DNA from 2 places in the Pyramidobacter piscolens W5455 genome. Region 2 is predicted to be linked to the other one. Evidence: predicted binding sites of a transcription regulator. Region 2 holds the regulator's gene; the other holds the start of a gene.

Region 1 (3,421 bases), on a different contig from region 2:
TGGGCGTATCTCCGGGAATTGTCATGGGGCAAGTTTACGTCGACTGGAAGGAGCAACTCGAGATAGAAAAAGACTATGTCGACGACGCTGAAGGGGAAGTGGAGCGTCTGAACCTGGCCGTAGCGACTGCCAGCGAAGAGATCCGACAACTTTATGCCGGCGAGACCGTCGTTGTTGACAAAGACGAAGCGGGGCCCGATTTGTATCGCGTACATGGCATTATGCTCGGAGATCCGGAATTTCTCGGCGAGATTCGGGATATGATCGTCGCTCAGAACGTCAACGCCGAATGGGCCGTCAAGACCGTGGCGGAGAAATTCGCTCAGGTCTTCGAGAATATGGACAACGATTGCCTGAAGGCCCGGGCCGATGACGTCAAAGACGTTTCGGCGCGCGTGTGCCGTCTGCTTCTGCATATCGAAGGCGGCGACCTGCTCAAGGATGAGCGGGAAGGTCTGATCCTCGTCTGTAAAAGCATGGGCACGGCGGAGATCTCGCTGATCCAGAAGAATAACATTGTCGGTCTGGTCTGTGAAGAGGGAACGATCGGTTCTCATGCCACCATTATGGCCCGCAATCAGCACAAGCCTGCCGTGGTAGGGCTGAGCGGAGTTGCCGACGACGTGTACCATGGCGATTTCATCATTGTCGACGGCAATAATGGCGACGTCTTTATCAACCCGGATGAGGAGACGATCCGGGAATGCCGTGCGCGGCAGAAACGGGAAAGCCTGTTTCAGGAGCAGCTGCGCAGTTTTGCGGGACGGCCGGCTTGCAGCGCCGACGGAGTGTTGTTGAAAGTTTACGGCAACGCCGCTTCCGATGCGGATATCAAATCGATCGTAGAAGTTGACGGGCATGGCGTCGGGCTCTATCGGACGGAATACATTTATCTGACCCGCGCGCATCTGCCGGCGGAAGGCGAGCAGTTCTGGGAGTACAAAAAAGCCATGCTGGCCATGAAGGGGCGTCCTGTGGTCTTCCGCACGCTTGACATCGGCGGCGACAAAATCCCTTCTTATCTGAGCATGCCGGAGGAGAAGAACCCGGCGCTCGGCCATCGAGCGATTCGTTATTCGCTGTCACGCGTGGATATTTTTCGCAGCCAGATCAAGGCCATTCTGCGCGCCAGCGCCTACGGAGACGTTTCCATCCTGCTGCCGCTGATTTCGGCCATTGACGAAGTGCGTTCGGCGAAAAACGTGATCGATGACGTCAAGGAGGAGCTTCGCAGGGAAGGGACGCCCTTCAATCCCCGCACTAAAGTCGGCGTCGTGGTGGAGACGCCTTCGGCCGCCGTCATTTCCGATCTGATCGCGCGCGAATGCGACTTCCTCAGCATCGGCAGCAACGACCTGATCCAATACACCATGGCCGTCGACCGCTTGGCCGCGGCGTTGTCTTACCTTTATTCGCCGTTCTCGCCCTCGGTCCTGCGTCTTGTGCAGACCACCATCAAAAATGCTGCGACGGCGGGCAAGCCCGTCAGTTTGTGCGGTGAAATGGCGGGAGACCCCTTGCTGAGCCCGATCCTTTTCGGCATGGGGCTGCGCTCTTTCAGCGTCAATCCTTTCGAGATGCTGCGCACGCAATGGATTCTTTCGCTGTTGAAAACCGAAGAAATGCGCGCCTGCGCCGATGAAGTGCTGAACTTGGCGACGGCGGAGGAGATCCATCGTTATTGTCGGGAGCATTTCTCGCGCTTCGTATCCGGGGATTACGTCCCGACGGAGCAATGATTTGTAAGAGAGCAACCCGCTGTGGTTGCTCTCTCTATTTATGGGCAAGGGCGCGTCGCGATTGTTTTTACATAACTAAGCGGAAGAGCAGTATACGGTAGAAAATAGCCGATAAACGGAACTTCGTCGGGAAAAATTGGAGAAAGATAAAATATTTATCTGTAACCATTCTTGAATTTGACCGCCAAAATTGTATTATATCCATTGTTAGCACTCGAAGTGATCAAGTGCTAATAAAAATCACTTCGGAGATTTTTGTCGAACTCAGTATAGGAGGAATAAATAATGCAGTTGAAACCCCTTGCGGATCGTATCGTCGTCAAAGTCGTCAGCGGAGAAGAAAAGACCAAGAGCGGTCTTTATCTGCCGGATACGGCTCAGGAAAAGCCCCAGGAAGGCGAAGTCATCGCCGTCGGGACGGGCCGCATTCTCGACAATGGTCAGAAACTTCCCCTTGAAGTGAAAGTCGGCGACCATATCGTTTTCAGCAAGTATTCCGGCACGGAGATCAAGCTCGACGGCGAGAAACTCGTGATTTTCAGCGAGCGCGACGTTCTTGCGGTGATCGACTAGTTTTTTCGGGCAGACATCATTATTTTCAGGAGGAATTCATAAATGGCTAAAATTCTTGCTTTCGGTGAAGAATCCCGCCGCGCGCTTGAGCGCGGCATCAACAAAGTTGCCGACACCGTTGGCGTGACCCTTGGCCCCAAGGGGCGCAACGTGGTGCTGGACAAGAAATTCGGTTCTCCCGCCATCACCAACGACGGCGTGACCATCGCCAAGGAGATCGAGCTTGAAGATCCCTTTGAGAACATGGGTGCTCAGCTTCTGAAGGAAGTTGCCTCCAAGACCAACGACGTGGCCGGCGACGGCACGACCACCGCGACTGTTCTGGCCCGCGAGATGATCAGCGAAGGCATGAAGAACGTGGCCGCCGGCGCCAACGGCATTTACCTTCGCAATGGCATCGCCGCCGCCGTGGACGTTGTGACCGAACACCTGAAGGCGATGGCGCATCAGGTCAACGGCAAGGACGACATCACTCAGGTCGCTTCGATCTCCGCCAACGACAAAGCCATCGGCGCCATCATCGCCGAAGCCATGGAGAAGGTGGGACGCGACGGCGTCATCACCGTCGAAGACAGCCAGACCACCGGCACCACGCTGGAGACCGTCGACGGACTTCAGTTCGACAAGGGCTACATCAGCCCCTACATGGTTACCGATCCCGAGCGCATGGAAGCTTCCCTCGAAGACGCCTACGTGCTGATCCACGACGGCAAGATCGGCAACGTCAAGGATCTGCTTCCTATCCTCGAGAAAGTTCTGCAAACCGGCAAGCCCCTGCTGATCATCGCCGAAGACGTGGAAGGCGAAGCTCTGGCGACGCTCGTCGTCAACAAACTGCGCGGCACGATGACCGCCGTGGCCGTCAAGGCTCCCGGCTTCGGCGAGAGACGCAAGGCCATGCTGCAGGACATTGCTGTGGTCACCGGCGGCGAAGTCGTCACTTCCGATCTGGGGGAGAAGCTCGAGAACGTCGAACTGTCCAAGCTCGGCCGCGCCAAAAAGATCCGCATCACCAAAGAAGACACTACCATCGTCGACGGCAGCGGCAACAAGGACGACATCCGCAACCGCGCCGCTCAGATCCGTACCGAGATCGAGAACTCCACTTC
Region 2 (3,421 bases):
CAATGAGAGATGATTGAGGCTGCCGTAAATCATGCAAGGCCACTTCACAGCCCCTTCCGAATTGAAGGGCTATGGTATCGACGATGGGAACGAAAGGACGAAAAAACAAATCGATGTTTTCTTTACACTGCACTTTTAAGCCTCCCTTTTAACGATATTGTAGCTTAGGTAGGTTTATAAGTCAACAAATTTTTTTTGAACAAAAAATTTTGTGTTTAAATGAGATATTCTGTTGAAAAAAAAGCTCGATCGCAAACGTTATGAAATTTCGGATTCCAGTTATAAACAGAGCAGCTCACATTTGAAGTATTCGTGCTGCCGTAATGGCATGCCTCGTTCAAAAACGTCATGTTGTCTCGAGGGTAGAAAACGTAAAACTTTTGCTATGAAAAAGGGAAGGCATGAACTGGCTTACAGCGTATGGAATGGAATTGAAGACGTGCTGTCGCCAGAGCATCCAAAGTCGGGAAAAAGAAACGCTTTGTCCCCGAGCAGCGCTACACGGTGCCTCCCTCTTGTACGGAATAGTGCCTTCTACGGCTGCGTTTTTCACACGCGTTGTCCTCTGGCCCAAAAACGATGCTTTGCGGAAACGCCGCCGCTGCGCCGCCTCGAAAGCGGGCGGCGCGTCGCCTGCCATCTGGCGGAATGAGCCTCCGCGCCCACATAACGAAAAATCGCCGCCGCGCCGCAGAAGAATCCGCGCGAGGCGGGGCGAAAAGCTTGATGATTCCGGGATCATCAAGCTTTTTTCATGGAAAACATCCCGCGCGGATCGCGTTCCATGGAAAGAACGTTCAGGGTATTTCGAGCCCTGCGACCGTGTGTGTTTTGATCATTTGTTTGAACAAATAAAAAATATGTCTGACCAGACTTGACATTAAATCTACTTCCTGCTATTCTCTCATGCGTAATAGATGCGTTAGCACTCCTTTTGCTTGAGTGCTAATAACTGGAAGGAGGTGCGAGGCTGTGTTGACCGAACGACAGCTTGAAATCATTTTCGCCGTGGTGTACGAGTACATCAAGACCGGCGAACCGGTGGGATCGCGCACGATTTCGCGCAAATTCCTCAAGAGCCACAGCGCGGCGACGATCCGCAACGAAATGTCCGATCTCGAGGAGATGGGCTATTTTTCCCAGCCGCACTCGTCGGCGGGGCGTCTGCCCACTTCCATGGCCTACCGGGTCTACGTCAATTCGATTTTGCACCGGCCCTCGTCGCCTCCGCCGGAGATCAGCCGCTGGGTGCACCGGGTCGCGGATCAGCTGCAAAGTCTGGACGAGCGTCTGGCCGAAGCGGCCCGTTTTTTGGCGCGCTTCACGCGCTGTTTCAGCGTCGCCGCGGTTTCCGCGCTCGAAGGGCTGAAGCTGCGCAAAGCCGATTTCATCCGGCTGGCGCCGGAGATCCTGCTGATCCTGCTGGTGGTGGAAAACGGCGCGGTGCATCACAGCCGCGTGCGCGTTTCGCCCGACGTGACGCAGGAGCAGCTGGAACGGCTGGCCTCGGTGATCGATCACATCGCGGGAGGGGTGCCGTGGAACGGCGCGCGCGGCGAACTGCTCGAGTATCTTTCGAGGGCGATGGCCGAACGCTGGCGGGATATCGAGGATATCTTTATCGCCATCGACGAGATGATGAGCGACGACGGTCTGACCCTTTCCACCGGCGGCATGCGCGAGGTCTTCATCGCCGACGGCGGCGAGGCGTCCGACGAGCGGCGCGGCCGCATCCAGGCCATCTCTTCGCTGATGGATACGCGCGAGGACCTGGAAGACTTCATTTCCGATTACGCCGCTTCCGAAGGGCTGAAAGTGACCATCGGCGACGAAAACGAACGTCCCGCCATGCAGAACTGTTCGGTGATGATGTCTACCGCCACCGGCGGCGGGCGCAAGGCCGTGGTCGGCTTGGTGGGGCCGCTGCGCATGAATTACGAGAACTCGATCGCGGTGCTGGAAGCCGTTTTGAACGGCCTGAACCGTCCCGTGACCGAGAAGGAGGAACCATGATATGGAAGACGATTTGAAGAAAACGACGGCGGAGAACCCCGCAGCGGAAGAGCAGGCCGAGAAGCAAAGCGCGCCCGAAGCGGAAACGTCCGCGGACGCGGAGCAGCGGAAAATCGACGAGCTGACGGCGCAGTATCAGCAGATGCGCGAGCTCGCCGCCCGCGCGCAGGCCGACGGCATCAACTACCGCAACTGGGCCGAACGCGAGATGAAGCGGCTCAAGGCTTACGGCAGCGAACGCGCGATTCTCGCCATGCTGCCCGTTTTCGACAACCTCGAACGCGCTCTCGATTCGGCCGAGGCCGATCCGGCTTCGATCAAGGAAGGCGTGCGCATGGTCCGGCAGCAGTTCGCCGACGCGCTCAAGGATCTTGGCGTGACGGAGCTGGATCCCGCGGGCAAACCGTTTTCGCCCGCGGAGCACGACGCCATGGGCATGGTGCCGGTGAGCGACAAATCTCAGGACGGGCTCGTCCACACGGTCGTGCGCAAGGGGTTTCAGATGGCCGAAAAAGTCATCCGTCCGGCTCTGGTCATGGTGGCCCGTTACGCCGAAAACAAGCCGGAAGGGAACGGGGAACAACAGTAACAGGGTAATAAGCGGGAAAGACCGCAGCGACATATAAAAGCAGAACAAAATTTTTCATGAGGTGATTTATTATGAGTAAAGTCGTAGGTATCGATCTTGGCACCACCAACAGCTGTATCGCCGTGATGGAGGGCGAAAACGTCACGATTATCCCCAACAGCGAAGGCGCGCGCACCACGCCCTCCGTCGTCGCCTTCACCAAGGACGGCGAGCGTCTCGTCGGGCAGCTCGCCAAACGTCAGGCAATCGTCAACGCCGACAACACCATCATGTCCATCAAGCGTCACATGGGCAGTGATTACACCGTGACCATCGAGGGCAAGAAGTACACGCCCCAGGAGATCAGCGCCATGATCCTGCAGAAGATGAAGCACGACGCCGAGGATTATCTCGGCACCGAAGTGAAGAAGGCCGTCATCACCGTGCCCGCCTACTTCACCGACGCCCAGCGCCAGGCCACCAAGGACGCCGGCGCCATCGCCGGTCTGGACGTGCTGCGCATCATCAACGAACCCACCGCCGCGGCGCTGGCTTACGGCGAGAACAAGAGCGGCGACCACAAGATCCTCGTCTTCGACCTCGGCGGCGGCACGTTCGACGTCTCGCTGCTCGACGTCGGCGACGGCGTCTTCGAAGTGCTCGCCACGCGCGGCGACAACCATCTGGGCGGCGACGACTGGGACATGAAGATCGTCCAGTGGATGGTCGCCGAGTTCAAGAAAGAACAGGGCATCGACCTGTCCGCCGACAAGATGGCCATGCAGCGCCTGCGCGAGGCCGCCGAGAAGGCCAAGATCGAGCTGTCGTCGATGATGGAGA

The links. The regulator HrcA, encoded in region 2, represses chaperone genes, less so after heat shock. The targets are predictions, from matches to a motif close to TTAGCACTCNNTNNNANNGAGTGCTAA.
Region 1: a site for HrcA is predicted at 1,947-1,973, ahead of groES (co-chaperone GroES). Genes of this name have one in related genera too.

The regions. Positions count from the first base shown of each region.
Region 1 covers NZ_ADFP01000031.1:20,095-23,515, forward strand. Annotated here, with positions in the region: gene ptsP (phosphoenolpyruvate--protein phosphotransferase) at 1-1,739, shown strand, start outside; gene groES (co-chaperone GroES) at 2,025-2,312, shown strand; partial or broken gene groL (chaperonin GroEL) at 2,355-3,421, shown strand, end outside.
Region 2 covers NZ_ADFP01000084.1:29,647-33,067, forward strand. Annotated here, with positions in the region: gene HMPREF7215_RS07575 (helix-turn-helix transcriptional regulator) at 1-133, opposite strand, end outside; gene hrcA (heat-inducible transcriptional repressor HrcA) at 973-2,013, shown strand; gene HMPREF7215_RS07585 (nucleotide exchange factor GrpE) at 2,015-2,602, shown strand; gene dnaK (molecular chaperone DnaK) at 2,674-3,421, shown strand, end outside.